2 regions of the Klebsiella quasivariicola genome follow, and region 1 is predicted to be linked to the other one. Evidence: predicted binding sites of a transcription regulator. Region 1 holds the regulator's gene; the other holds the start of a gene.

What was found. The regulator PurR, encoded in region 1, represses purine synthesis genes. The targets are predictions, from matches to a motif close to CANGCAAACGTTTGCNTG.
Region 2: a site for PurR is predicted at 5,916-5,933, ahead of B8P98_RS25900 (NCS2 family permease). Genes of this name have one in related genera too.

The regions. Positions count from the first base shown of each region.
Region 1 is NZ_CP022823.1:2,504,585-2,519,996, forward strand. It holds gene B8P98_RS12490 (riboflavin synthase subunit alpha) at 1-258, shown strand, start outside; gene cfa (cyclopropane fatty acyl phospholipid synthase) at 294-1,442, opposite strand; gene punC (purine nucleoside transporter PunC) at 1,735-2,916, opposite strand; gene punR (DNA-binding transcriptional activator PunR) at 3,028-3,939, shown strand; gene purR (HTH-type transcriptional repressor PurR) at 3,958-4,983, opposite strand; gene cydH (cytochrome bd-I oxidase subunit CydH) at 5,276-5,368, shown strand; gene B8P98_RS12520 (MFS transporter) at 5,535-6,701, shown strand; gene sodB (superoxide dismutase [Fe]) at 6,765-7,346, opposite strand; gene B8P98_RS12530 (helix-turn-helix domain-containing protein) at 7,832-8,317, shown strand; gene B8P98_RS12535 (C40 family peptidase) at 8,272-9,141, opposite strand; gene B8P98_RS12540 (Grx4 family monothiol glutaredoxin) at 9,482-9,829, shown strand; gene rnt (ribonuclease T) at 9,878-10,525, opposite strand; gene gloA (lactoylglutathione lyase) at 10,661-11,068, opposite strand; gene nemA (alkene reductase) at 11,147-12,244, opposite strand; gene B8P98_RS12560 (TetR/AcrR family transcriptional regulator) at 12,298-12,897, opposite strand; gene B8P98_RS12565 (DUF1289 domain-containing protein) at 13,037-13,279, shown strand; gene B8P98_RS12570 (aldo/keto reductase) at 13,328-14,224, shown strand; gene sodC (superoxide dismutase [Cu-Zn] SodC) at 14,294-14,815, shown strand; gene B8P98_RS12580 (FUSC family protein) at 14,808-15,412, opposite strand, start outside.
Region 2 is NZ_CP022823.1:5,137,536-5,152,947, reverse strand. It holds gene B8P98_RS25935 (ABC transporter permease) at 1-580, shown strand, start outside; gene B8P98_RS25930 (ABC transporter permease) at 577-1,434, shown strand; gene B8P98_RS25925 (YjcB family protein) at 1,481-1,759, opposite strand; gene B8P98_RS25920 (EAL domain-containing protein) at 2,266-3,870, shown strand; gene soxS (superoxide response transcriptional regulator SoxS) at 3,855-4,184, opposite strand; gene soxR (redox-sensitive transcriptional activator SoxR) at 4,269-4,727, shown strand; gene B8P98_RS25905 (glutathione S-transferase family protein) at 4,987-5,655, shown strand; gene B8P98_RS25900 (NCS2 family permease) at 6,046-7,395, shown strand; gene B8P98_RS25895 (Na+/H+ antiporter) at 7,543-9,189, shown strand; gene B8P98_RS25890 (LysR family transcriptional regulator) at 9,352-10,233, opposite strand; gene B8P98_RS25885 (CidA/LrgA family protein) at 10,338-10,745, shown strand; gene B8P98_RS25880 (LrgB family protein) at 10,742-11,431, shown strand; gene B8P98_RS25875 (fimbrial protein) at 11,941-12,498, shown strand; gene B8P98_RS25870 (fimbrial assembly chaperone) at 12,559-13,248, shown strand; gene B8P98_RS25865 (fimbria/pilus outer membrane usher protein) at 13,202-15,412, shown strand, end outside.

The sequences.
Region 1 (15,412 bases):
GATCCGACGCTGATGAAATACATCCTCTATAAAGGATTCATCGGTATTGATGGCATTAGTCTGACGGTGGGAGAGGTCACGGCTACTCGTTTCTGCGTGCATCTTATTCCGGAGACGTTGCAGCGGACCACGCTGGGAGCGAAAAAGCTGGGCGATCGCGTCAATATTGAGATCGATCCGCAGACCCAGGCGGTTGTCGATACGGTAGAGCGCGTGCTGGCGGCGAAAGAGATTGCGGCGAAGGTCAATGAAGCCTGAAAAAAATCCCCCGCCGATCGGCGGGGGAGTGTTATTTAACGGGCGACGCGCAGTCCATGTTCAATACCGCGCGAGAACACCACCTGCCAGAGCTGAATGTCGCGGGCGCGGAAGGCGCCGGCGCAGGCGTTCAGATAATAGGTAAACATGCGTTTGAAACGTTCTGAATAATTATCGGCAATTTCCGGCCAGCTGGCGAGGAAACGCTCATACCAGGCCATCAGGGTCGTGTCGTAATCGGCGCCGAAGTTGTGCCAGTCTTCCATCACAAAATGCTTCTCGCTGGCTTCGGCAATGTGACGCACGGAAGGCAGGCAGCCGTTAGGGAAGATATATTTATCGATCCACGGGTCAACATTATGATCAGTGACTTTGGAACCGATAGTGTGCAGTAAGAAACGGCCATTGGGTTTCAAATTACGGTCGGCAACCTCGAAGTAGGTGGCGTAATTTTTCGGCCCCACGTGCTCAAACATGCCTACGGAGACAATGCGATCAAAGCTGTCATGCAGATCGCGATAATCCTGGAGACGAATCTCCACATCGAGATCGGCGCAACGGGCCTGAGCCATCTTTTGCTGTTCAGCGGAGATAGTTACACCCACGACGCTGACCTGGAAGTGTCGTGCCATATATTCGGCAAGACCACCCCATCCACAGCCGATATCCAATACCCGCATACCCGGTTCAAGCTCAAGCTTGCGGCAAATCAGATCCAGTTTGTCCTGCTGCGCGGCCTCAAGGGTTTGCGCCTCTTTCCAGTAACCGCAGGAATACTGCATGTAAGGGTCAAGCATCCGACTAAACAGATCGTTACCGAGGTCGTAATGCTCTTTGCCCACAATCCAGGCGCGTTTTTTACTTTGTAAATTAAACAGACGAGCGCCTGCTATGCGGAGTGTATCTTTGAAATGGTGAGGGAGCTGTTTTTCCAACCCGGCGCGTAACACCTTGTGGAAGAATATATCCAGACGCTCGCAGTCCCACCAGCCGTCCATATAGCTTTCGCCTAAACCCAGCGAACCTTCCTGCAAAACCCGTTTAAAAAAGAGAGGGTTTTTAACCCGCAGGTCTGACGGCGCGGAGCCATTGATTTCAATTCCCGCACGGCCTAATAATTCAGCTGCAATCCGGTACCAGTCATCATTTGGTACACTTACTTCTTCTATACACGATGAACTCATAGCTTCTCCATCACGCCCAAGTGATCAGAACCTTAAAACAGCGTAGACGCTTTTTTGGCTTTGTGAGAAATCTCACGGATAATCCGTGAAGTCGCTATCCGACGTAAACAGAGGAAGGGAGATAACCCTTGCCGAAAGGCCTTCCATGGTGAAACGAAGGCATCCTGCATCCGTTAATCTGTAACTATTTTCTATTTATGTGAACCCGGATCCAGTATAGGACGCTAAGTACTGGCTTTCAATAAAAATTTCTTAGCATGCTAACGACTGGTCCGGGTCCCGGCGAGGTAAGTTAAGCGTGGGAAGAGCGGGGAGTCAGCTCAGGTGTCTGCTGCAGACGAAAGCCTATCCCGGCTAAGCCAATCGAGACCAGCATCACGCTGGTGGTGGTCAGCAGCGGCGTGGCGATCAGCGCGGATACCAGCAGACTGGTCAGGAAGCACAGGCCAAGCTGCAGGGTATTCTGCAGCGCCGCTGCCCGGCCGGTCGCCTGCGGGAAAGGCTTCAGCGCCTGAGCAACCACGATGGGGTAGATCCCGCCGTTGACCACTGCCATCAGGCAGAAAGGGATCATTAACGCCACCAGCGAGGCATGCGTCTGTAGACCGACCAGCCAGGTGGCGGCTACGCTGACGGCGAAGACCACCAGCAGCCACGGCAGCATCTGTTGACCGGACCACTTTTGCAGCAGCGCGCGGCAGCCATAGCCTCCCACCAGAAAGGCGATGGTCTGTGGGATGTAGCTCAGGCCGATGGCGGTTGGGCCGTAGCCCATCTCGTGCAGGATAAAAGGCGATCCCGTGAGCCAGGCGAAGAAGCTGGCGGAACAGGCGGCGTAGATCAGGACATTGCCGCTGTATTCACGCGAACGCAGCAGTGCGAGGAAGGTGATCTTCTGCTGTGTCACGGCGACTGGCTTTGCCGCTGCCTTCAGGCGCAATGCCGGCAGCATCAGCAGCAAGGTAATTGCAAACAAGGTGGCGAAGATGGCCTGCCACTCAAAGTGAATCAACAACCAGCTGCCCAGCAGCGGGGCCAACGCTGGCGATAATCCCACCAGCGGCATAATGGTAGCGAAGATACGGTTAGTCCGCTGTGCGGGATAGTAATCGGTGACCATTGCCTGCCAGGTAACCGCCGCGGCACAGACGCCGATCGCCTGCAGAAAGCGCAGCGCCAGCATCAGAGTGGCATTGTGCACCCACAGCATTCCCAGACAGCCGAGAGCGAAAATCGCCAGCCCGCTCAGGAGCACCGGTTTACGCCCGTAGCGATCTGACAGCGGCCCCCAAAACAGCTGGCCCAGTGCGAAGCCAGCGAGAAACAGACTCAGGCTGGCGCTGATTGAGGCGGGGGAGGTATTGAGATCCTGCTGCATGGCGGCAAACGCCGGCAGGTACATATCGGTGGCCAGAAAGCCCAGCACGCTCAGGCCAGCCAGCCAGACTAAAAATCCTTTCCCAGGTTGTGACATAACGTTCTCATTTTTGACGGCAGGTACGATGGCGCAGAGTGTAGGCAGTGCATTGTGGCTTGTGAAACGCTAATATTTGTCACATGCATTCAAAAAATTTGCAGGCAGAATATGTGGTCTGAATACTCTCTGGAAGTGGTTGATGCCGTTGCCCGTAATGGCAGTTTCAGCGCTGCCGCGCAGGAGCTGCACCGGGTCCCTTCCGCGGTCAGCTATACCGTGCGTCAGCTTGAAGAATGGCTGGCGGTTCCCTTGTTTGAGCGGCGTCATCGTGACGTGGCGCTGACCCCGGCTGGAGTCTGGTTCTTACAGGAAGGGCGCTCTGTTATCAAAAAAATGCAGATCACCCGCCAGCAGTGTCAGCAAATCGCCAACGGCTGGCGCGGACAGTTGTCGATCGCGGTGGACGATATTGTGAAACCGGCGCGCATGCGCCAGATGATCGTCGATTTCTATCGCCATTTTCCCGACGTCGAACTGATCGTCTTTCAGGAGGTATTCAACGGCGTGTGGGATGCCCTGGCCGATGGCCGTGTAGAGCTGGCGATCGGCGCAACGCGATCTATCCCGGTCGGCGGCCGCTATGCGTTCCGCGATATGGGAATGCTGAGCTGGGACTGCGTGGTGTCAAGCGATCATCCGCTGGCGAAGATGGATGGCCCTCTGAGCGACGATGTTCTGCGCAACTGGCCGTCGCTGGTGCGAGAGGATACCTCACGTTCACTGCCCAAACGAACGACATGGTTACTGGATAATCAGAAGAGGGTGGTCGTTCCCGACTGGGAGTCGTCTGCTACCTGTCTGTCGGCTGGACTTTGCGTCGGTATGGTGCCGAGCCATTTTGCCCGTCCATGGATAGATCGCGGTGAATGGACCGCACTGGCGCTGGAAAATCCGTTCCCGGATGCCGCCTGCTGCCTGACGTGGCAGCAGAGTGACGCTTCACCGGCGCTGAACTGGATGCTGGACTATCTGGGAGACAGCGATACGCTAAACCGGGAGTGGCTGCGGGCGCCGGAATGATCCGCGCCCGCAGAGGCCTTAGCGGCGATAATCGACAAACGGGCCATCCGCCACCGAGCGGCGTTCGACCAGTCGGGGATGAACTTCGATAGACTGTGACTCTTCACGCTTGTTGACGATACGATCCAACAGCATGTTAAACGCGGCTTCGCCCAGCGAATCTTTTGGCTGATGAATGGTAGTCAACGCCGGGCTGAAATAGCGGGCGTTGCGCACATTATCATAACCGATCAGCGAAATGTCCTGCGGCACGCGCAGCCCCATTTCGTCTGCGGCGCAGATAGCGCCCATCGCCATGATATCGCCACCGCAGAATACCGCCGTTGGGCGATGCTGCTGGTTCAGGATCTGCTGCATTGCCCGGTAGCCGGACTCAGGTTCGAAGTCGCCCTGCACAATCCAGTTTTCCGGCACGTTGATATGCGCTTCTTTCATTGCCTGCATAAAACCGGCCAGGCGTCCTGCGCCGGTATTGCGCTCCAGCGGCCCCGGGATCACGCCGATTTCGCGATGACCACGCTCAATCAGATAGCGTCCGGCAATATAACCGCCCTGGAAGGCGTTATCGATCACCGCATCGGTAAAATCAGCTTTCGCTTCGCCCCAGTCCATCACCACCATCGGAATATGGCGGTATTCTTCCAGCATGCTCAGAACCGAATCCGGATACTCAGAACACATCACCAGCAGACCGTCGACGCGCTTTTGCGCCATCATCGACAGATAGGCGCGCTGTTTTTCCGGATCGTTCCAAGCGTTACCCAGGATCAGGGTATAGCCCTTCTGGAAGCAGCTCTTTTCCACGGACTCAATAATTTCAGCGAAATAGGCGGCTTCGCTACTGGTCGCCAGCAGGCCAATCGATTTTGTATGATTGACTTTCAGGCTGCGGGCCACGGCGCTCGGCGAGTAGTGCAGCTCTTTGATCGCCGCCCACACCGCATTACGCGTCTCTTCGGCAACGAAACGGGTTTTGTTAATTACATGTGATACAGTTGTAGTGGAAACGTTTGCGCGCTTCGCTACATCTTTAATAGTTGCCATTACATCTCACTCCATGCCTTGACCTGATCGCCTGATCATCGATACGTAAACGTTTGCCTACACACACCCTGAATACAATTTTCAACATTGCATCACGTCGGGAAAACGACACAGAACGACAGGAAGGGGTCAATGGCCGATACGCTTTTAAATTAGCGTGGGATTTTGTCCGATCTTGGGGCAAAGTGGAAGAGCAAAAATGTGCATCGCCCTAAATCCCGGAAGATTTTTGCGATTTTTTGTGCAAAAATGAGCAAGCTCACTTTTGGTGTGGGGATAACTAGAGGGAAAAATGATGGATACCAATTTAAAGTTTTCGCTGATCACCACGATTATTGCTCTCGGCGTGATTGTCGCTTTCAGCCTGACCGCCATACTGCACTAAGTTTCCGCTGCGGGAGGAGCGCGCCTCCTCCCTCTCCACCGCTATTATTATCAATTCTGCAAAAATCTTTTGTCATTTCGTTCACTTTTGTTTTTTTGTGATTGATGTCATGCTTTTGACTTCTGATGTTACGCCGTCCTCTCTGACGGCCTGATGGAGTCATTGAATGAAAATCAACTTTCCTTTACTCGCGCTGGCGATCGGCGCCTTTGGCATCGGCACCACCGAGTTCTCCCCGATGGGATTGCTGCCGGTGATTGCGAAAGGTGTGGACGTCTCGATACCGGTGGCGGGAATGCTGATCAGTGCGTATGCCATCGGCGTCATGGTCGGCGCACCGCTGATGACCCTGCTGTTGTCACATCGCGCACGGCGCAATGCGCTGATTTTTCTGATGGGGATCTTCACCGTCGGCAACCTGTTGTCATCCATCGCGCCGGATTACACCACGCTGTTGCTGTCGCGCATTATTACCAGCCTCAACCACGGCGCGTTCTTTGGCCTGGGGTCGGTGGTGGCGGCCAGCGTTGTACCGAAACATAAGCAGGCCAGCGCGGTAGCCACCATGTTTATGGGACTCACTATCGCCAACATTGGCGGTGTACCGGCGGCCACCTGGCTTGGCGAAACCATTGGCTGGAGAATGTCTTTCCTCGCCACCGCGGGGTTAGGCCTGCTGGCAATGGTCAGCTTGTGGTTCTCCCTGCCGAAGGGCAGTGCGGGTGAACGCCCTGAAGTCAAAAAAGAGCTGGCCGTCCTGTTGCGCCCTCAGGTGCTCTCTGCCTTGCTGACTACCGTCCTGGGCGCGGGTGCGATGTTTACGCTGTATACCTACATTTCGCCAGTGCTCAATACGCTGACCCACGCTTCATCGCTGTTCATTACCGCGATGCTGGTGCTGATTGGCGTCGGCTTTTCGCTGGGTAACTATCTGGGCGGTAAATTCGCCGACCGGTCGGTCTCCGGCACCCTGAAAGGATTTCTGCTGCTGCTGATGGCGATCATGCTGGCAATCCCGCTGCTGGCGCAATCTCAGGTCGGGGCGGCCATCAGCATGATTGTCTGGGGCGCTGCCACCTTTGCGGTAGTGCCACCGCTGCAGATGCGCGTCATGCGCGTGGCACATGAAGCGCCGGGACTCTCTTCTTCGGTGAATATCGGCGCGTTTAACCTCGGCAACGCGCTGGGCGCTGCCGCCGGTGGGGCGGTGATCTCTGGCGGACTGGGCTATGCGTTTGTGCCGGTGATGGGGGCGATTATCGCCGGTCTGGCGCTGCTGCTGGTCTGGTTTAGCGGACGAGCGCAGCCGGAAGAGGCTTTCGCCAGCCAGTAATCATTGGATGGGGAAGGGCTAAAAAAGAACCGCAGCCGGGGAGACCCTGCTGCGGTTTGTCGTTTATGCCGCCAGGTTGGCCGCAACAAACTTCCAGTTAACCAGCGCCCAGAAATGGTCCAGATAGCTTGGACGGGCATTGCGGTAATCGATGTAGTAAGCGTGTTCCCAGACGTCAACGGTCAGCAGCGGTTTCGCATCAGTGGTCAGCGGCGTACCGGCGTTGCTGGTGGAGACGATAGCCAGGCTGCCGTCAGCATTTTTGACCAGCCAGGTCCAGCCGGCGCCAAAGTTTTTCGCTGCGGCATCGGTAAATTTCGCTTTAAAATCAGCAAAGCTGCCGAAGGATTTTGCAATCGCTGCCGCTAATTCGCCTTCCGGTTCACCGCCGGCGTTTGGCGCCAGGCAGTTCCAGTAGAAAGTATGGTTCCATACCTGCGCTGCGTTGTTGAATACGCCGCCTTCAGAAGTGCGCACGATCTCTTCGAGGGATTTGTCTTCGAACGCGGTGCCTTTGATCAGGTTGTTGAGGTTAGTGACATATGCCTGGTGGTGTTTACCGTAGTGGTATTCCAGGGTTTCTGCGGAAATGTGCGGCGCCAGGGCGTCTTTTGCATATGGTAATGCAGGTAATTCAAACGACATTGCTACTCTCCTTATAACTTTTTGTTTTATCTCACATTGACAGGATGAGGTTTTCACCTGAATCGTGTTCTGACCGCCCAACGCTGTCGCGTCCCGGGCGTGTTATTGTATTGAGAATGTTAACATTTGCCGCCGGCAGTGAAAAGCCTTACCACCATAAAGGTTATTGTGACAGGCGCAACTGTCGAAGACTTAACCGTTTTCTGGAAAACCGAGGCGCTTTCCGCCTGGTAATGTAACAAAAATGTATTAGTAGCCAGTATCTGCCGTTGTGAATTCTGTCGTTGACAGGTCAACCCGACCGCTTTCCCTAAATGGCGGCCGCGTTGCACAACCACTGCATGCTAGCCAATCTTTGTTAAATCAACTTATTAAATTAAATATGCATCCAGGCAATCACCGCTATGCCAATAATTCATTGTCTATTTTCATATTTGTATGACAAATATAGCCACCCGACGAAAGTGACCAACAGGATGTTCACGATGAAAAGAACAGATGAGGTGGTGAGTCCAAAAATGATCCCGGTGGTGCAGGGGATCGTTGACTGGATCGAAGCCCACATATTTGACACCCTGCCGGTGAGCGCGATTGCCAAAAAGTCCGGGTATTCGCACTGGTATTTCCAGCGGCAATTCGCCATGGTGACCGGCTGTACGTTAGCGAATTACGTCAGTCGGCGGAAGATGTCCATTGCGACGATCTATTTAACGCAGACCCAGGCCTCTATGCAGAGTATCTCTGAGAGTCTCGGTTACGAGGGACAGGCGGCATTCTGTCGTGCTTTCCGCCGTCACTTTGGCATGTCGCCGACCCGCTATCGTCGTGAAACGCCGGGCAAAGAGAGCAATTTGCAATATCCTCTGCGGGTGGGGATGGGGAACGAGCAGGGGAGGCGGCCTGCCGCGTCGGCGGCAGACCGGGATCAGCGAATGGTTTTCGGCGTCATGACGCGACGGGCGCCAACGTAATGGCGAACCCAGTAGTCCTCGCTCAGGGAGGTGATTTGAATGTCGCGTCCCGTACGCGGTGACTGAATAAATTTCCCATTGCCAACGTAGACGCCAACGTGGTCAGCAGTGCCGCGTCCGCGGGTGCGGAAGAAGACCAGATCGCCGCTCTGCAGTTCGTCACGATCCACCGGACGCGCGTCACGCAGGTGGTACATTTCGTTGGCGGTACGCGGGATATGGATCTTAACCAGGTCTTTGTAGGCGTAATACACCAGCCCGCTGCAGTCAAAGCCGGTACGCGGCGAGGTGCCGCCCCAGCGATACGGTTTACCCAGCTGGCCCATCAGTTTATTCATGGCGGTACTTTGCGCTTTTTGTACCCGGACTTTATGCGCGTCGGCAATCGTCAGATTCGCTTCGCTGGCCTCGGGTTTACAGCGTTTTTTATAGCCCTTACGCACCACGCATTTACTTTTGACGCTGTTCAGCGCCAGAGTCGGCTCGGCGCTGGCGGCGATCGTTTTCGCACACTGCTTTTTATAGCCTTTACGCAGGACGCATTTTTTCGTAACGCCGGCGGCCTGACGGTTTAGTGCGGTTTGGCTTGCGGCGGTAGTGCGGGAAGGGAGCCGGGTGCTGGAAGACTTTTTACTGGTGGTTTTAGCGGTGGTTTTACTTTTTTGACTGGTTTTTTTCTTGCGCTCTGAGCCACTTTTCGCGGCCAACGCCTTTGGCGAGGCAGAGGCGTGAGAATGCCCTGACGCATGAGCCAGTGGCGTGAATGAGATAGATGTGAACAGTAATGCACAGAGCGATATCGCGATTTTGTTTAGCCGCGCCACTGAGCAATCCCCTGATTAATTACAGACATGTACAAATGCCTGATGATGAATGACAAACCGGAACGATTCTAAAGCAAAAAAAACCGGAAAGTTAATATTCTTTTGTATCAAAAATGTCGATTGGTTAACGATTGCAAGAAAACGCGTCAGACATTGACCGTCTCGCGCAGAAAATGCGCAATGCGCGCTAGCCCGCGCCATCAAAATGATATTTTTAAGGCAACTTCGCGCAACAGAAGATAAAATAGGAATAGTGAAGAAAATGTTATTATCCGTCCTGCCTTCAGGACGCTACAATGACAAGTTACTGCCGTAGAAAGAAGTTTAAGGAAGCACGACAATGAGCTCGACTTTAGAAAAAATCCAACGCCAAATCGCTGAAAACCCGATCCTGCTGTACATGAAAGGGTCGCCGAAACTGCCAAGCTGCGGTTTCTCTGCCCAGGCCGTTCAGGCGCTGTCAGCCTGTGGCGAACGTTTTGCTTACGTTGATATTCTGCAGAATCCGGACATCCGCGCCGAGCTGCCTAAATATGCCAACTGGCCGACCTTCCCGCAGCTGTGGGTAGATGGTGAACTGGTGGGCGGCTGCGATATCGTCATCGAAATGTACCAGCGCGGCGAACTGCAGCAGCTGATCAAAGAGACGGCGGCGAAGTACCACACCGACGAGCCGAAAGCGGAGTAGTTCCCGCCATCAGCAAAAAAGCGACTTCCCGGGAAGTCGCTTTTTTTGTCATTCCGGCGTCGCCACAGGCAGCGGCCAGCCGCCGAGCCGCTTCCAGCGGTTCACAATCTCGCAAAACAGCTGCGCCGTCTGTTCGGTATCGTAGAGGGCGGAGTGGGCCTGGGCACCGTCGAACGCCATGCCTGCGGCAATGCAGGCTTTGGACAGCACCGTCTGGCCCAGCGCCAGCCCGCTCAGCGCGGCGGTGTCGAAAGTGACGAACGGATGGAACGGGTTGCGTTTTAGCCCCGCCCGTTCGGCGGCGGTCATGGTGAAGCTGTGGTCAAACGTGGCGTTATGCGCCACCATGATGGCCCGGCTGCAGTCGCTCTCTTTCATCCCTTTGCGTACCATTTTGAAGATGGCATGCAGGGCATCGTATTCGCTGACGGCGCCGCGCTGCGGGTCGTGCGGGTTAATCCCGTTAAAGGCCAGCGCTTCGGGCTGCAGATTGGCGCCCTCGAAAGGTTCAACATGGAAATGCAGCGTTTCATCGGGCATCAGCCAGCCTTGCTCATCCATCTTTAACGTAATGGCGGCGATCTCCAGCAGGGCGTCGGTTTTGGCATTAAATCCGGCGGTTTCGACATCGATTACCACTGGATAAAAACCGCGGAAACGGTCGCACAGACCATTCAGTTGAGCGTTCTCGGACATCAGATTCTCTTAGCTGGAAAAAAGTAGCGCGCATTATGGCAAATTTTGCCGCGGCTTGCAGCAGGCAGGGGTGAAAACAACGGGCGCCGCAGCGCCCGGGCGAGCCATGAAAACAAAGGCTATGGCCGTGAAGCGTTAGTTGCCGAGGCCTTTGCCGGCATCTTTCTCTTCAATCAGCTCAATTTTGTAACCATCCGGATCTTCCACGAAGGCGATGACGGTGGTGCCGCCTTTTACCGGTCCGGCTTCACGGGTGACGTTGCCCCCGTTCTGGCGGATCCGCTCGCAGGCTTCGGCAGCGTTGTCGACGCTCAGGGCGATATGACCATAGGCCGTACCCAGCTCATAGCTGTCCACGCCCCAGTTGTAGGTCAGTTCAATCACCGCGGTATCGCTCTCTTCGCCGTAGCCGACAAAGGCGAGGGAGTATTTGTACTCCGGGTTTTCGCTGGTGCGCAGCAGCTTCATGCCCAACACGTTGGTATAGAAGTCGATTGAACGTTGCAGGTCGCCAACGCGCAGCATGGTGTGGAGTAAGCGCATAATGTCCCCTATGCAGTTTATTTGATAGATCAGAGCGTTGAGTATAGCGGCGATATGTCGCCGCTATCAATGGAGGGATTACAGAGTCGGATAATCGGTGTAGCCTTCCGCGCCGCCGCCGTAGAAGGATTCCGGGCGCTGTGGGTTAAGCGCCGCTTTTTTCTGCAGGCGAGCTACCAGATCCGGGTTGGCGATGTAATCGCGGCCAAAGGCTACGGCATCAATCAGCCCTTTGTTGATCAGGTCGTTGGCTTTTTCTACCGTGTAGGCGCCAGCGCCAATGATCACCCCCGGGAAGCGGTCGCGGACTTTCTGACGGAAGGCTTCGCTGTAAGGCTTGCCGCCCGCCCAGTCCGGCTCGGACATGTGCAGATAAGCGATACCGCGTTTCGCCAGCTCGCTAATCAGATACAGCGCGTCTTCTTCTTCGTTCGGGCCGTTATCGACATTCTGGAAACTGCCGATTGGCGACACACGAATGCCGATCCGGTCGGCGCTCCACTCTTTGCTCACGGCGTCGACCACTTCCAGCACCAGACGAGCGCGATTCTCCACATTGCCGCCGTACTGGTCGGTGCGATGGTTAGAGGAAGGCGACAGGAACTGGTGCAGCAGGTAGCCATGGGCCGAGTGCAGTTCAACCAGATCGAAACCCGCGTCGCGGGCATTGCCGACCGCCTGACGGAAATCGTCGACAATTCCCGGGATCTCTGCGGTTTCCAGCGCGCGTGGCATAGACGTATCGACGCGGATGGCATGACCGTTTTCATCGCGCAGGGAGGTGCGGGTGCCAGCACTCAGCGCCGACGGTGCGACCGGGGCGGCGCCGCCAGGCTGCAGGCTGCTATGGGAAATACGCCCGGTGTGCCACAGCTGCACGGCGATATGGCCGTTTTCGGCATGCACGCCGGCGGTGATTTTCTGCCAGGCGGCAATCTGCTCCGGGCTGTGCAGCCCTGGCGCGCCGGCATAGCCTTTGGCCTGAGCGGAGATCTGCGTTGCTTCGCTGATGATCAGGCCGGAGCTGGCGCGCTGACGGTAGTATTCGCCCATCAGCGGGGTAGGAATATCGCCCGGCTCGATGCTGCGCAGACGCGTCAACGGCGCCATAAATACGCGATTAGGAACGGTCACCGCGCCGACTTTCAGCGGGCTAAATAATTTTGCTTCCGACATAATGACTCCTGAGTAGACCGGTCGTCTAGTAACTGATGAAATAAAAACGCCTGTTAAACAGCAGGCGCCGCAATAATCTGTTTGGCGTGGGCAAGGGCGCTTTCCAGCGGCGTTGCGCTACGCGTAATTTTGGCCTGCAGGTTGGCGCCGAGCCACAGGGAATACAGCACCTGCGACAGGGTCATGGCCTCGCCGTCAAACGTCAGACTACCCTCCTGACGTCCTTTCTCCAGCGCCTCGCCCAGCAGGGCGATAATCTGGCTGGCGCCGCGATCCATGGCGGCGCGCATATCTTCTGACAGGTCGCACACCTCCGCCGATAGCTTAACGGTGAGGCACCCGCTAATAATCCCCTGCTGGCAGAACTGGTTCAGCGTGTGCTGATAATAAGCCAGCAGACGGTCGCGATAGTTGCCGTCGCCATGATCGAAGTGGTCGACCAGGCGCTGCAGATAGCCGGTATAGTGATGTTCAAGCAGCGCGACGCCGAAGGCTTCTTTAGAGCGAAAGTAGTGGTAGAAAGAGCCCTTGGGCACTTCCGCCGTCTTCAGAAGTTCGCTCAAGCCCATTCCGGTAAAACCGCGATGCATGCAGAGCTGCTCGCCGGTGACCAGGATATGTTCTCGGGTATCGCATTCGCTGTGTCTGTTCATGGAGCACACTGTAGTAGACCGATTGGTCTAATGCAACCCCCAACGGAAAAATGTCCGCTGGCGCAGCACAGGGTGAACAAAATTTGCGTCGGCGCGGGGAAACGTCTTCAATGAAAGGAGACGAGGGGACAGGAGGCGTGTGGTGGCAGAGCAGTTAGAGTTTTTTCCGGTGCAGAGCCCGTGCCGGGGAATATGTCAGGCCGATGAACGCGGCTACTGTCGCGGCTGTTTTCGCAGCCGTGAGGAACGCTTCGACTGGCAAAAAATGAGCGATGCGCAGAAACAAGAGGTTTTGCGTCTCTGCCGCCAGCGCCTGCTGCGCAAATTACGTGCGAACAGGCCAGATCCAGCAGAAGAACCGCAGCAACCCTCACTGTTTTAAGCCAAAAATTACGTATACTCAGAGCACTTTTTTATTGAGGAAGCGGTTATGGTTCAGCGTATTGCTATGGCTCCCCAGGGGCCGGAATTTTCGCGTTTTGTGATGGGCTACTGGCGTCTGATGGACTGGCAGATGTCTCCTGGCAAGCTGGTCAGCTTTATTGAACAACATCTCGATTTAGGCGTGACGACCGTCGATCATGCCGACATCTATGGCGATTACCAGTGTGAAACCGCCTTTGGCGAAGCGCTAAAGCTGGCGCCGCATCTGCGTAGCCGGATGGAGATTGTCAGCAAATGCGGCATTGCTACCCGGGCGCGCGCCGAAAACACTATCGGCCACTATATTACTGACCGCGACCACATCGTACTGAGCGCTGAGCAATCGCTGCGTAACCTGGCGACAGATCATCTCGATCTGCTGCTGATCCACCGTCCGGACCCACTGATGGATGCCGATGAGGTGGCAGAAGCTTTCCTCGCGCTGCATCACAGCGGCAAAGTGCGCCATTTTGGCGTATCCAACTTTACTCCTGCCCAGTTCACGCTGCTGCAGTCGCGCCTGCCGTTTACCCTCGCCACTAACCAGGTTGAAATTTCACCGGTGCATCAGCCTCTGCTGCTCGATGGTACCCTCGATCAACTGCAGCAACTGCGCATTCGGCCGATGGCATGGTCTTGCCTTGGCGGTGGTCGCCTGTTTAACGAAGAGGGCTTCCAGCCGCTGCGCGATGAGCTGGCGCAGGTGGCGCACGAGCTCAACGCCGACAGCATCGAGCAGGTGGTTTATGCCTGGGTACTGCGTCTGCCGTCGCAGCCGCTGCCAATTATTGGTTCGGGCAAAATCGAGCGTGTGCGCTCGGCGATTGTGGCCGAAAAACTCAGCATGACCCGTCAGCAATGGTTCCGTATCCGTAAAGCCGCGCTCGGCTACGACGTCCCGTAACGGGCATTTCGCCTCCGGAAAGCGGTTCCTGGTTTACACTTAACAGGGAGACAGCCATCCGGAGGTGTTATGCAACGATGTATTCTCGCAATCCTTTCCCTCGCATTTTGCGCTGGCGCACAGGCCGTCAGTGAAGATGTTCAACTAAATCTTGTGACCAGCCAGGGCGTCGGGCAGTCCATCGGTAGTGTAAAAATTACCGAAACCGATCGCGGCCTTGAGTTTGCCCCCGATCTGCGGGCGTTACCGCCGGGCAAGCATGGGTTTCATATCCATGCTGAAGGCAGCTGCCAGCCGGCGATGAAAGAGGGCAAAGCCGTGGCCGCCGGGGCGGCGGGTGGCCATTACGATCCACAACATACCGGTAAACATGAAGGGCCGTTGGGCACCGGTCATCTTGGCGATCTGCCCCTGCTGGTGGTTAATGATGCGGGTGTGGCCGCCCAGCCGATTATTGCCCCGCGACTGAAAACACTGGCAGAAGTGAAAGGGAAGGCGCTGATGGTCCACGTCGGTGGCGATAATATGGCGGACAGCCCGCAGCCGCTGGGCGGCGGCGGCGAGCGGTTTGCCTGCGGAGTGATTAAGTAGTCTTTTCGCCAATCGTGCCGGCGATCGGGGCCTGTTCCAGCTGCGACAGGGCGCAATAGAGCCGCCAGATTGCGGCGGCCAGCTCCCGGGCTGCCGGCTGATGGTGGTGGTTAAGGGCGTCACAGATCCGCAGCAGCTCCTGCAGAGTGGAGGCCAGTGGTCGCTGCTGTACGCCACGCTCGCTCATCACATCACGCAGCAAGTTAATGCACAGATCGCGCACCTGGGCGAGGGGATCAGAGCGGGTCTCCCATTCACGTAGCTGCCAGACGACGTGTGAACAGTTCAGCAGCACAACGCCCCAACGCAGCAGCCAGCGCCGGGCCAGAGCATCTTTACTTTGACTCAACTGACTGACGTGATGATAGACCAGCGATTCAAATTCATGCTCACTGTGCTGGGGATGACGGCTGAGCTGATCGACAAAGTGACGCCGTAACGCCCTGATATGGCGCCGCCCTTTGCGGGCGTCTGAGCCGGGACTGAGTATCGCAAAGGCCAGCCAGGCAAAGCCCACGCCGACAATCTTACTTAAATTGTCATTAAAAAAAGCCGCATAGTCGTACACCGGCGGGTTGGTCACGGAGATAAACGAGC
Region 2 (15,412 bases), 2.6 Mb from region 1:
GCCTTGCCGGCCGGTTGTCCGCCTGCTGGGTTTTTTGTATCGCTTACCGCTGTTTATTCCCTTTATCGTTGTCGCCCAGATGATGCGCACTTTTCTCGCCAAAAATGGCCTGATGAACAATGCGCTGGTGGCGGCCGATCTGGTCGCGCCGCTGGAGACGCTCTCCTGGTTAGGATGGAAAGGAATAGTGATCACCTTTGTCTGGAAACAACTGGCCTTTGCCACGCTGCTGATCTGCGGGGCGATGGCGGCGCTGGAGTCGTCGCAGATCCTCGCCGCACGGAATCTTGGCGCCTCCCGGCCGCGGATCCTGTTCGATATCATGCTGCCGCAGGTTCTGCCGACCATCGGCGTGGCGCTGGTGCTGTCGACGGTGACCATGATGTCGGTGCTATCGGTACCGTTGATGATCGGCGTAGGCACCCCGACGATGCTAACCGTGGATATGGCGTTTCGCGTTAATTCCTACGGTGATTACGCGGTGGCGAATGCGCTTGGCGTGGTGTCGCTGGCGATCTGCGGTGCGCTGTCGTGGTTTTACCTGCGCCACAGCCTGCAGCAAAAAGGCGGTGAATCATGAAAGCGCTGAGCCTCGCCTTCTCCCCGACATGGTGGGTGAAAGGACGCCGTAAAGTGCGCGCCAGCCCGGTGCTGCAGACCCTGCTGCTGTTGTTTATGCTGCTGGCGATGTTTGGTCCGCTGCTGAACCTGTTGATCTGGACCGTAGCGGAAAGCTGGTATTTTCCCCATTCTCTGCCCAGCCAGTGGGGTCTGAAGTACTGGTATCAGGTCTTCAATCCGTACAGCGATGTCTCCAGCTCGCTGTTAACCAGCGTGCTGATCGCTCTGCTATCGGTGGGGGTCTGTTTGCTGATTTCCGTACCTGCCGGCTATGCGCTTTCCCGGCGGAAAATGCCGCTACGGGTGCTGTTTATGCTGTTGTTTCTCATCCCGCAGGCCTTTCCCAATCTGACGGTATACATGAACATTGCCCGTTTGTTTTATCAGTGGGGATTGAACGGCAGTATCGCGGGGGTGGTTTTGGTGCATAGCGTGCACGGCCTGATGTACTCGGTGTGGATTTGTGTAGCAGCCTTTTCGTCTATCGACCCGCTGTTGGCGCGGGCATCGCGTAACCTTGGCGCCGGGCCGGTGTATACCTTCTGGCACATTGTGCTGCCGCAGGCGGCGCCGGGGATCGTTGCCGCCAGCATCTTTGTTTTTCTGGAGTCGCTGGATGAGTTTACCGGCACCTTTTTCGTCGGCGCGCCGGATATCACTACGCTGCCGCTACTGCTCTATAACGCCAGCATGTCGGGTAACTATCAGGTATCGTCGATTACCGCGCTGATTTTGCTGGTGCCGTCGCTGCTCTTTATGGCGGTGATCCATAAATTTATGCGTCCGGAGATGATGGCAAAACTGGGGAAGTAGGGCGTATAAAAAACGAAAAAGCTTCCCGGTGGGAAGCTTTTTACGCTCAGGTCATCATCATTGGCCATTCTGGCGGCGTCTGACTCATGACTTCAATCATCACATCTTTGATATTGCCCCAGATTTTGGCAATATCGAGCAGGGTGATGCCCAGCAAACCGGTGGCGAACCAGCAGGCGGCGGCCAGGCCGAGGCAGCTACAGATCACCGCCAGACCGGCATAATCGCTTTTGCGAAGCTGAATATTCAGTGAGCTGGCGAGAAACATCAGTACTGCGCTCACCAGGGGCCAGCGCAATAAAACAACACTGGTAGTAATGGCCATTTACCTATCCTCAAAGAAAGTCGGGGAGCCATAGATGACCTGGCGCGACTGACGATGGCATAGCGCTCTGGTCTCAACTGGCAAACGAGAGAGTGATGAAACGTCATTTCTGTTTCATCAACTTGTGTGAACTATATCACACTTGTCGCTTTATTCACCAGCCAAAAAATGAGCTTTCGCTGCGCTTAATAAGCCTGTTATTTGTGTGGATATCGTTCCGTAAAGTCCGGATCCTTATTTTCTTCTCTTGCTAATGATTATTATTCTGCGGGTTTTATTACCAGTTCCTGTTTATTACACGGAGAAACCGAGTCAGATGCGCGTCTATTCTTAATCTGACGAGAATATCTTTCGAATACCTGATAAATAAGTATTATTCAACACCACCAGCTGAAAAGCTGACGCCCTGAAGGGCTGGCAGATATCTGCTGATGTCTATCGCAGTCGCGATTGCTAACGTGTTCGGGCTACCTTAATTAAGGCATATCGCATGGATGTAAGCGTAAATGGGTGACAGTGCGCCGCATAAGGCGCTAAGACTCGTCGGAATGGGGTTGGTTATTTTATTGCCGGTGGTGCTGGCACTGTGGTTTGCCCAGATCCGGGCGAAAGCCGAAACCATTGATCAATTACACTCATTTTCGCAACTGGCGCTGCAAAAAACGGAAATGGTCATCCGGGAAGCGGATCAGGCACGGGCAAAAGCCAGCGAGTATCGTGGTGAACTGTGTTCAGCGGATCACCAGCGTTATTTACTGCATATCGTGCGCGGTCTGCTGTATGTGGAAGATCTGATCTACGCCAATGGCCAGCGCTTTATCTGCTCGACGTCCGTTCATCCAGAGACCGGCTGGCGGATGCCGGCAGCGAATTACACCAAAAAGCCGGACGTGGCGATTTATTACTATCGGGATACGCCGTTTTACCCGGGCTTTGCCATGAACTATATGCAGAAGGGGCCCTATGTGGTGGTGGTCAACCCCTACTCGTATAGCTCAGTGATCGCCAGCGATCGCGATTTGGCCTATGGCGTTTTCGATACTAAAACTAACCTCTTTTTCTCGCTGAGTAATAATGTTGAGCCCGCGGAACTCCAGAGGCTAATTCGCGAAGGCGATACATTTTTTCATCAACATGGTCGGGTTTACACGATTGCCCGCTCCGCTATCCGGCCGATCGCGGTCATCATGTCTACCTCGCGGGCCAGCTACTACCACAACTTCTGTAACCAGGTCAGCCTGACGCTGCCGCTGGGGATCATTTGCAGTATTTTGCTGGTGTTGGTGTGGTCGCGTACCCGTCGGCAATATCATTCGCCGCGCAATATGCTGCAGCGGGCCCTGAGCTGCCGCCAGTTGCGCCTGCACTACCAGCCGATTATCGATATTAAAAATAACCGCTGCGTCGGCGCGGAAGCGCTGCTGCGCTGGCCGGGGTTTGACGGCCCGGTGATGAATCCGGCGGAGTTTATCCCGCTGGCGGAAAATGAAGGCATGATCGCCCAGATCACGGACTATGTGGTGGACGAACTGTTTTATGAAATGGGGGAGTTTCTGGCCAGCCATCCGCAGCTGTACGTGGCGATCAATCTCTCTGCTTCAGATTTCCATTCGGCGCGGCTCATTTCACAGATTAGTGAGAAAGCGCAAAGCTATGCGGTGTGCATTGGGCAGATCAAAATCGAAGTGACCGAGCGCGGGTTTATCGACGTGGCGAAAACCACGCCGGTGATCCAGGCGTTCCGCGAAGCTGGCTACGAAATTGCGATCGATGATTTCGGCACCGGCTACTCCAATCTGCATAATCTGCATGCCCTGAACGTCGATATCCTCAAAATCGATAAAACCTTCGTGGATACGCTGACCACCAACAACACCAGTCATCTGATCGCAGAACACATCATCGAGATGGCGCGCGGGCTGCGTTTAAAGACTATCGCGGAGGGGGTGGAGACGCCGGAACAGGTAAGCTGGCTCTCCAGGCGCGGCGTGCAGTTTTGCCAGGGCTGGCTGTTTGCGAAAGCGATGCCGGCGCGGGAGTTTATGCATTGGTTAGCCAATGCTCCCACGCCGATGAGCGTGCCTCAGCCGCCGCGTCACGCGGAGATCTGATGACGGTAGTCGCTGGGGGTACGGTCGAATTCCCGGCGGAACACCCGGGAGAAGGTTTGCTGCGAGACATAGCCCAGATCCATCGCGATATCAAAGATCGGCCGCTGGGTGGTGCGCAGCGCTTCCGCCGCCAGCAGCAGGCGGCGCTGACGAATGTAATCCCCCAGCGTCTGATGCATCACGGTGCGGAACATCCGCTGCAGATACCACTTCGAGTATCCTGACTTTCTGGCGACTATATCAATGTTAAGTGGTTGATCGATATGTTCATCAATCCATTCAATCAGTGTTTGAATAATATCCTGATGGGACATAAAGCGGCCTCTCTCAATTCTCGATTCGTCGTTTTGTCTGCGGGCGAGTATAATTCCTCAAGTTAACTTGAGGTAAAGCGCTTTATGGAAAAGAAATCACCCCGCATCAAAATGCTACTGACGCCCGGGGAAGTGGCAAAACGAACCGGCGTGGCGGTCTCGGCTCTCCATTTCTATGAGAGTAAAGGGCTGATCCACAGTCAGCGCAATGCCGGTAATCAGCGGCGCTACCGGCGCGATGTCCTGCGCGCGGTGGCGATTATCAAAATTGCGCAACGCATCGGCATCCCGCTGGCGACCATCGGCGACGCGTTTGGCGTACTGCCGGAAGGGCACAATCTCAGCGCAAAAGAGTGGAAGATGCTGTCATCGCAGTGGCGTGAGGAGCTGGACCGGCGGATTCACACCCTGACGGCGCTGCGCGATCAGCTTGACGGTTGCATCGGCTGCGGCTGTTTATCACGGCGCGACTGCCCGCTGCGCAACCCGGGCGATAAGCTGGGGGAAGAGGGGACCGGCGCCCGTCTGCTGGAAGAGGAGTAATAAAACTAAAGCGCCACAACTGGGCGCTTTAGTTGTTTTCCGGTCTTGGTCTTTCGCATTATCTCGCTGGTTCACGAGAGGGTTTCCCCCGACGTCGACGTCCCTCAGTATTGCGCAATCTGTTGATGGAGGTTCCGGTTTGCGTCGACACCTTAACTATGGCAGCTGCTGCCATTTTTTCCTCCCTGTTTTGCCGAAATTTTCCCGGCAATGAGCGCTTGTTCCTATAGTTAATTTGAACAAACCACGGGAGAGGCCCATGCTGACGGTACATCATCTTAATCAATCACGATCGCAACGCGTCCTGTGGGCACTGGAAGAGCTGCAGCTGCCTTATCAGATAGTCCGCTATCAGCGAGAAAAGTCGATGCTGGCGCCGGCGGCGCTGAAGAAAATCCATCCGTTGGGGAAATCGCCGGTGCTGGAAGACAACGGCTATGTGCTGGCGGAGTCCGGGGCCATACTCGAGTATTTGCAGGAGACCTGGGACAGCGGTGGGCTGCTCAAGCCGCAGGCGATAGAGGACAAACTGCAGTACCGCTTCTGGTTGCACTATGCCGAAGGCTCGCTGATGCCGCTGCTGTTAATGAAGCTGGTGTTCGCCAGTCTGGGTAAACCCCCTGTGCCCTTTGGCGTCCGCTCGCTAGGCTCGCTATTGGGCAAGGGCATTCAGAAAGCGTGGCTGGATCCCCAGCTGGCCACCCATGCGCGGTTTATTGACGACCATCTTGCCACGCGGCCATGGTTTGCCGGCGAGCGCCTGAGTATGGCCGATATTCAGATGAGCTTCCCGGTGATGGCGCTGTTAGCCCGCGGCGGTATGCATGATCTTGTGCATATCGAGGCCTGGCGACAGCGAGTGGAACAGCGACCTGCCTGGCAACGGGCCATCGAGCGTGGCGGCCCCTTTTCTTTACCCGGTGCCTGAGGTATTAGCGGATCCGATGACCCGGCTAAATGAAAGCAACTCACTAAAAAATTGTTAGCGGATTGCGCATAGACGATAACGTTTGCGCATCTGCTGGTTATTTTCTGTTCGTCATAAGCGAAATTTAGCGAAATACGATAAACATCGGTTGAAAAGGGTTATCTAAAGGCCGGATAATCGTTTGCCTTTCTGTTTTGCTCCCTCTTTTTTCTGCTATCCAGAGGGAGGAGATAAGGTTGACACACCGTAGTGTATGCGCGGAGTTAAACGTTTGCTTTTTTGCAGCCCCCCTGGCGCTGCGATTCGGTACAAGGAGATCGCGTTTAACTGGCAGTGGAGGGTCCACCACGCATACCCACGAACGATAAAAATTTTCAGGGGAAGTTTTCTATGTCTACGCCTTCAGCGCGTACCGGCGGTTCATTAGACGCCTGGTTTAAAATTTCTGCGCGCGGCAGCACCGTGCGTCAGGAGATTGTTGCAGGTCTTACTACCTTTCTGGCGATGGTGTATTCCGTCATCGTGGTGCCGGGAATGCTCGGTAAAGCGGGCTTTCCGCCGGCCGCGGTATTTGTTTCCACCTGTCTGGTGGCGGGCATTGGCTCGCTGGCGATGGGGCTGTGGGCGAATCTGCCGATGGCCATTGGCTGCGCTATCTCGTTGACCGCCTTTACCGCCTTCAGCCTGGTGCTGGGGCAGCACATCAGTATTCCGGTGGCCCTCGGCGCGGTATTCCTGATGGGTGTCCTGTTTACGGTGATCTCGGCAACCGGCATCCGCAGCTGGATCTTGCGCAATCTGCCGCAGGGCGTGGCCCACGGTACCGGGATCGGGATTGGCCTGTTTCTGCTGCTGATCGCCGCCAACGGCGTTGGCCTGGTGATCAAAAACCCGCTGGACGGTCTGCCGGTGGCGCTGGGCAAATTTGCCAGCTTCCCGGTGGTGATGACGCTGATTGGCCTCGCGGTGATCATCGGTCTGGAAAAAATGAAAGTACCAGGCGGTATTCTGCTGACCATTATCGGCGTGTCGATTGTCGGCCTGATTTTCGATCCCAACGTCCATTTCTCCGGTATTTTCGCCATGCCATCCCTGAGCGATGATAAAGGCAACTCGCTGATTGGCAGCCTCGATATCGTCGGCGCGCTGAATCCGGTTGTGCTGCCCAGCGTGCTGGCGCTGGTGATGACGGCGGTCTTTGACGCCACCGGTACCATCCGCGCGGTGGCCGGCCAGGCGAACCTGCTGGACAAAGACGGACAGATCATCAACGGCGGTAAAGCGTTGACCACCGACTCCCTGAGCAGCGTCTTCTCCGGTTTAGTTGGCGCGGCGCCAGCGGCGGTGTATATCGAATCGGCGGCGGGTACCGCGGCCGGCGGTAAAACCGGTCTGACCGCGGTGACGGTCGGTGTCCTGTTCCTGCTGATCCTGTTCCTCTCCCCGCTCTCTTATCTGGTACCGGCCTACGCGACCGCGCCGGCGCTGATGTACGTCGGCCTGCTGATGTTGAGCAACGTGGCAAAAATCGATTTCAACGACTTCGTTGACGCGATGGCTGGCCTGATCACCGCGGTGTTTATCGTGCTGACCTGTAACATCGTGACCGGCATCATGATCGGTTTCGCTACCCTGGTGATTGGCCGTCTGGTCTCCGGCGAGTGGCGCAAGCTGAACCTCGGTACGGTAATTATCGCCGTGGCGCTGGTGGCGTTTTACGCGGGCGGTTGGGCGATTTAAACCCTTCGTGCTCCTCACGGGCGGCTCAGGCCGCCCGTTTTATTTTTAAGCCACATCCTGTTTCCATTTGCGTTAATCTGGGTAGCGTATGATTCACAGGCACGACGCCTCACAGGTATAAAAGAAAACGCAGCAAACAGGGAACACATGGAAATATTCTTTACCATCCTCATCATGACCCTCGTGGTCTCACTGTCCGGGGTAGTGACACGTGTACTGCCCTTTCAGGTTCCACTCCCACTGATGCAAATCGCCATTGGCGCGCTTCTGGCATGGCCGACCTTCGGTTTGCACGTTGAATTTGATCCAGAGCTGTTTCTGGTCCTGTTTATCCCGCCGCTGCTGTTCGCCGACGGCTGGAAAACGCCGACCCGTGAATTTATTGAACACGGGCGGGAGATCCTTGGTCTGGCGCTGGCGCTGGTGGTCGTGACGGTGGTCGGCATCGGCTTTCTGATCTACTGGATTGTGCCTGGCATTCCGCTGATCCCGGCGTTCGCGCTGGCGGCCGTACTCTCGCCGACCGATGCCGTGGCGCTCTCCGGCATCGTCGGGGAAGGGCGGATACCGAAAAAAATCATGGGTATTCTGCAGGGCGAGGCGTTAATGAACGATGCCTCTGGCCTGGTCTCACTCAAGTTTGCCGTCGCGGTGGCGATGGGCACCATGGTCTTCACCGTTGGCGGCGCGACCGTAGAGTTTCTGAAGGTGGCGATCGGCGGCGTGCTGGCCGGGTTTGTGGTGAGCTGGTCGTATGGCCGCTCGATGCGTTTCCTCAGCCGCTGGGGTGGGGATGAACCGGCTACGCAGATCGTCCTGCTATTCCTGCTGCCGTTTGCCTCCTATCTGATTGCCGAACATATCGGCGTCTCCGGCATCCTGGCGGCGGTGGCGGCAGGGATGACCATCACCCGCTCCGGCGTAATGCGTACCGCGCCGCTGGCGATGCGCCTGCGTGCCAACAGCACCTGGGCGATGCTGGAGTTTGTCTTTAACGGCATGGTCTTCCTGCTGTTGGGCCTGCAGCTGCCGGATATCCTCTCCAGCTCGCTGGTGGCGGCGGAAGCCGACCCCAACGTCGAGACCTGGATGCTGTTTACCGACATTATCCTGATCTATGCCGCGCTGATGCTGGTGCGTTTTGGCTGGCTGTGGTCGATGCGTAAGCTCAGCCAGCGCTTCCTGAAGAAGAAGCCGATGGAGTTTGGCTCCTGGACTACCCGTGAGCTGTTGATCTCCTCTGTTGCCGGGGTGCGCGGGGCGATTACCCTCGCCGGTGTGCTCTCAATTCCGCTGCTGCTGCCGGACGGAAATGTCTTCCCGGCACGCTATGAGCTGATTTTCCTCGCCGCCGGCGTGATCCTCTTCTCGCTGTTCGTCGGGGTGATAGCGCTGCCGATCCTGCTGCGTCACATTGAGTCGAGCGACAATGTGCAGCAGCGGAAAGAGGAGCGGCTGGCGCGCGCGGCAACGGCAGACGTGGCGATTGTGGCGATCCAGAAGATGGAAGAGCGCCTGGCGGCGGATACCAAAGAGAATATCGATAATCAGCTGCTGACCGAAGTCAGTTCGCGGGTGATTGGTAACCTGCGCCGGCGCGCCGATGGCCGTAACGACGTGGAGACCTCTATGCTCGAAGAGAGCCTGGAGCGCCGCTTCCGTCTGGCGGCCCTGCGCTCTGAGCGCGGCGAGCTGTATCATCTGCGCGCCACCCGGCAGATCAGCAACGAGACGCTGCAGAAGCTGCTGCACGACCTCGACCTGCTGGAAGCGCTGTTAATCGAAGATCAATAACCTGTAATCCGGATAGCGCGACGCTTATTCGGACTACTGGCGAGACCGCAGTAAATGTGTAGCCCCGGTAAGCGTTAGCGCGACCGGGGAAAACCCGGGCAGCGGCGCAAGCGCCTGACCCGGGCTACCCATTCCTCTGCGGAACGCGTTGTCACCAGGGAATTATTCCAGCCAGAACGCTTTGCTGCATGCCAGCCAGGCCTCAGCGCTGCGCGACATATACACGCCTTCCCGCCAAATCATCCCCAGCTCCCAGCGCAGCTCGCTTTGCAACGGGATCCAGCAAAAATTCTGCGGGTCGAGACGCTGGCAAATCGGTTCCGGCAGGATTGCCACGCCAATACCGGCCTGCACCATCGCGGCGAGAAAATCCCACTGGCCGCTGCGCACGGCGATACGTGGCTTCACGTCATGCTCGGCAAACAGGCGCATCAACTGCTGGCTAAGAGCAAACTCTTCGTTATAGATAACCAGCGGATGCGCCGCCAGCGCAGCCGGTGAAAGCGAGGTTATTCCTTCCCATGACGCGGTCCTTGGCGTCAGGACGCACAGTGGGTGGTTGAATAACGGCAGTGTGGTGAGGTGGCTACCCTCTTCGATGGGCAGGGCGGTCATTGCCATATCCAGCTCGCCATTGCTGACCGCCTGCTGGACCGTCAGGCCGCCAAACTCGGCGATCTTCAGCTCGACGCCGGGGTAGCGCTGGCGGAAGCGGCTGATTGGCTCGGCCATCAGCGTCCCGACCATCGGCGGAATGCCAAGCCGCAGCACCCCTTTATGCAGATGGTTGATATCGCTCAGCTCTGACTCCAGTTGACTGAACTCATCCAGGATCGCCTGGCCACGTTCAAAGACCACGCGTCCAGTATCGGTGAGCAGCAGTTTACGGCCATCGCGGATCAGCAGCGTGCAGTTCAGCTCATCTTCGAGATTTTTGAGCATTTTGCTGATGGTGGGCTGCGTGACAAACAGCTTTTCCGCCGCGCGAGTAAAACTCTGCTGACGAACCACTTCAACAAAATAGCGCAGCGTTCGGATATCCATAATTATTCCCTGAGACTATACCTGCGATGATTTTAATTCATTTCTGTCCGCTTCGGCGGCTCTCTATACTGCACGCCTGACTTCTTTTTTCAGGATTATCGCTCATGGCCTTCGCGCCAGCTCGCGTTGCCCCCGCCGTGGCGCAACGTCTTCAGATCCCGCTGCAGGTGCTGCTTTACGTCGGGCTATTCATCTTCGCGCAATATCTGGTCAACAGGTGGCAGGTGCCGCTACCGGCTAACCTGGTGGGCATGGTGATGCTCTTGCTGCTGATCGTGTGTCGGGTGATCCCCCTGAACTGGGTGCGGGCCGGTGCCCGCTGGCTGCTGGCGGAGATGTTGCTGTTCTTCGTCCCGGCGGTGGTGGCGGTGGTCAATTATGCTCAGTTGTTGATGGTTGACGGCTGGCGTATTTTTCTGGTGATTGCCTTAAGCACGTTGATGGTGCTCGGCACCACGGCCTGGGTCGTTGACAAGGTCTATCGTTACGAAGTGAGCAGGATTAAAAAATGAGCGATGCCCTGCTGAGTATCCTGTGTCTGGTGGCGACGCTGGGCCTCTATTACGCAAATAAAAAGTTGTATCGCCGTTTTCATAAACTGCCGCTGATGCCGCTGGTGTTCACACCGATCCTGCTGGTGCTGATCCTGGTGCTGGGCCATATCTCTTATCAGAGCTATATGGGGGAGACCCACTGGCTGCTGTGGCTGTTGGGCCCGGCGACCATCGCCTTTGCTGTGCCGGTTTATGAGAATGTCGCGGTGATAAAACGCCACTGGATGTCGCTCAGCGCCGGGGTGGTGACGGCGGTGGTGGTGGCCGTCACCAGTTCTGTGTGGCTGGCGCGCGGATTGATGTTGTCCGATGAAATTCAGCGTAGCCTGGCGGTGCGCTCGGTGACCACGCCTTTTGCGCTGGCGGCGGCGAAACCGCTGGGAGGCCAGCCCGATCTGGTGGCGCTGTTTGTGGTGATCACCGGCGTGTTTGGCATGGCGGTGGGGGATATGCTGTTTTTACGTCTTGCTATCCGGGAAGGGATGGCGAAAGGAGCCGGTTTCGGCGCGGCTTCCCACGGCGCCGGGACGGCGCGCTCTTATGAGCTTGGTCAACAAGAGGGTGTGGTGGCCAGCCTGGTGATGATGCTGTCTGGCGTAGTGGTGGTGCTGGCCGCGCCGTTAGTGCGGTGGCTGATGTTTTAACATTATCGCCAGAGTGAATGTTAAGAAATATTGAGGAGGGGAATAGCTATCGGCTATTCCCTTTTTTTGTTATCGATTTGCTTAACGCATCATCATAAAGGATTAAGCCAATTCTTATATCCGCCTTGACTTTGTAACTAAATGTTTCTCGGTGAGGCCGCATTTAATTATGGGGTAAATACTATATAAATATCAAATTGCTCATACGAATTTTATAATTTGATATCACTATGATTTTTAGGAGTTTTTATATAAGCACGTGCACGTTGCGATGCTATGCCGTGAAAAATCAATTTTTACATTAATAATTGAGTTCTTACCTCATGCTAGTTATTATTTTCACGCGAGCTTGTATTATTGAATGGATTCAAATGCTGGTCGTTATTTATGAATAATATTAATTATCATAAACCATATGTCATGTAAATACATGCATGACGCCGCGCTGCTTGAATTTCATTCTCTAATATCGCTGCATAAAGCAATTGACGGACTGATTGTCGTTTATAATGGATATGGGAATAAATATGAAGATGAGTAAAAAATTTCTGGCGGGTGCCCTGATTTTCTCTGCCTGCAGCGTGCTGTCTACCGTTGCGCAGGCTGATAACACCATTACCTTTAATGGTATTGTTTCCGATACGACCTGTACGGCGACCATTGATGGCGGCGTAACGGCTATTGATATGGGCACCACCTCAGTGGCGGATCTGAAAGCGTATACCTTCGGCGCTGCCAAGAACTTCTCCTTTAGCTTAGCCGATTGCCCGACCGCGGAAGAAGGTGGTAACAGCATCGCCCGCGTCACTTTTGGCGGTGTTTCCGATACCGCGAACAGCGATTATTTTAAAAACCAGGCGACTGATGAGCCGGCAACCGGCGTTGCTGTAGCCCTTTTCGACGAAGCGGGCAATGTGATGAAGAATAACGAAGAAGGTTCTGATGTTGATATCTCTTCGGGTGCAGCAACCATTCCGTTCACCGTTAAAATGGTGAAATCGGGTGATGCCGATCCGACAAAAGGTGCCGTTCAGACAACCGTGACTTATAACGTGACCTATCATTAATTCGGCTTTTTGTTGAATGGAGAAAGGGGAGTCGCCTGCTATTCCCCTTTAATTAAACGTATGAGATATCCTTTCTTTGTGGTTGGTTTATTGCTGTCATCTTCTATCGCGCAGGCCAGTGTGGTCGTAGGCGGCACGCGTCTGGTGTTTGATGGTGCGAAAAATAACGCGGCAATAACGGTTGAAAATAAAGATCATAACAGCAATATCGTTCAGTCCTGGCTGTCGGTGGTCGATGCCGCCTCGCCAGCAAAAGACGCATTTATTATTACGCCGCCGCTGTTTCGTCTCAAAGCCGGGGAGAAAGGATTTGTCCGCGTGGTTCGATCAGGAAAGACATTACCCGACGATCGCGAGTCCATGTTTTGGCTCAATATTAAAGGGATCCCGGCCACGGAATATGTACCTGATAAAAATGTCGTACAGTTTGCAATTAACTCGAAGATAAAATTGATTTATCGGCCCGCTGCGTTAAAAGGTAATACACCGGATGCCTATGCCGACAAATTACAGTGGGGAAAAGACGGAACCTCCGTGACTGTAAAAAACAGCTCACCGCTGTATATGAATTTCTCACAGGTTAGCCTTAACGGTAAAAATATTTCTGGCGCATGGTTCGCGGCCCCATTTTCCACTTTAAAAATACCCGTGCAGAGTAACCTGTCCACGACAGGAAAAAAAGAAATCACATGGAGCGTGATTAATGATTATGGTATGTCAGGGAAGAAATATACCGCTATCATTCAGTAGCGTTGAGCTGCTTTTTTCAGCCAAAAGTATCTGCGTCGTTGTTGTTCTGTGCCTGAGTACCCTACCTCCCCACGCTGAGGCCGGCGAATATTTCAACCCGAATTTACTCGAAGTCGCTGAGGATACTGCGACTTCGGTTGATCTGTCCTATTTTTCGCAAGATGGCGTACCGCCTGGAACCTATCATCTTGATGTGTACATCAATGATAAATATGTCGGCTCAGAATCGCTGACGTTTGAGAAAAATGAAAAGGACGCCAGCGCGGTCGTTTCTCCCTGCCTTTCCGGGGAGCTGCTTAATTCATGGCTCATTAATACCACGGCCTATCCGAAACTGTTCGAGGCAGGAGAAACCTGCGCGCGATTGTCGGCGATTCCGGGCATGGTGTTTACGGTGGCGCTTGCCCAGCAGCGGATAGATTTCACCGTGCCGCAGGCTGCCATGCTAAACCGTCCGCGGGATTTTGTACCGGAGAGCCAGTGGCAGCAGGGGATCAACGCCGGTCTTCTCAACTATAGCGTCACCGGGCAGCGCAATGCGCCGCGACATAACGGCACCACTATCGACAGTCAGTTTGTCAGCCTGCAGCCTGGGGTGAATCTGGGACCATGGCGCCTGCGTAACTACAGCACCTATAGCCACAGCGACAACAACTCCCGCTGGGAGTCGGTTTACTCCTATCTTGCCCGCGATATTCATACCCTGCGCAGCCAGCTGGTGGTTGGTAATACCTATACCTCTTCCAGCATCTTCGATAGTTTAAGCTTTACCGGTTTACAGCTCAGTTCGGATAAAGAGATGCTGCCGGATAGTCTGCATGGCTTTGCTCCTACGATCAGAGGTATCGCGCGCACGACTGCCGAAGTCTCGGTTTATCAGAATGGTTACAGCATCTATAAAACCACTGTGGCTCCCGGCGCCTTTGAAATTAACGATCTGTACGCCACCGGCAGCGCCGGCGACCTGTACGTTAACATTAAGGAGTCTGACGGCAGCGAGCAAAACTTTGTGGTGCCTTTCGCGTCGCTGGCGATCCTCCAGCGCGAGGGCCAGCTGGACTACGCAGTGAGCAGCGGCAGGACGCGATCGGGCAGCTCCAACGATAAAGAATATAATTTCATTCAGTCTTCTCTGGCCTATGGGGCGACCAGTAACGTTACCTTTTACACCGGCTTTCAGCAGGCGGAAGATAAGTACACCAATTTGCTGTTAGGCGCCGGTTTTAACCTCGGAACCATCGGCGCGCTCTCGTTTGATGGTTCTCAGTCGTGGGCTGATGTCAAAGCGAGCGAAACGGCCTCCTCGACAAATAAAGAACAGGGGCAATCTTATCGCGTCCGTTTCAGTAAAAGCTTTCTGCAGACGGGCACCAACTTTTCCGTGGCCGGCTATCGTTACTCCACGGCGGGATACTATTCGTTCCAGGACTTTGTCGATAACTCTTCCACACAATATGGTTGCTGTACGCAGAGCGGCAGAACGAAAGGCCGTTTTGACGCCTCGGTGTCGCAGACGCTGTTCGGCTATGGTTCGCTCTCGCTTTCGCTGGTCAATGAAACCTACTGGGACAGTTCGCGCATGGAGTCGGTGGGCGTGGGCTATAGCGGGTCGATTGGCAGGGCCTCCTACTTTATTAACTATTCCTATAACCGTAATGTGCAAAGTACCGATGACAGCGATAATAAGCGGCCTGCCAGCGATACGATAATCTCCCTGACGGTAAGCATCCCGCTCGGCGAGACGCTCTCGGCGAATTACAGCATGAACCATGGCCGCCATAACGACACCACGCACAGCGTGGGGCTCAACGGCTCAGCGTTCGAGGATCGTTCCCTCAACTGGAGCCTCCAGGAGGGTTATAACACCCAGGATAAAAGCACCTCCGGTAACCTCAGCGTCAACTACCAGGGTTCGAAAGGGGATGTGGCCGGCGGCTATGGCTACGACCGCTACAGCAATCACTACAACTATTCGCTGCGCGGCGGCATGGTCGCTCATTCGGGGGGACTCACGCTGTCACGTTTTCTGGGCGAGAGTTCTGCGCTGGTTGAAACGCCCGGCGTCAGCGATGTGACGGTGCGTGGCCAGACCAACGTGACGACGGATGCCGCCGGCTATGCGGTGGTGCCTTACGTCCGTCCGTACCATCGTAACAGCCTGGCG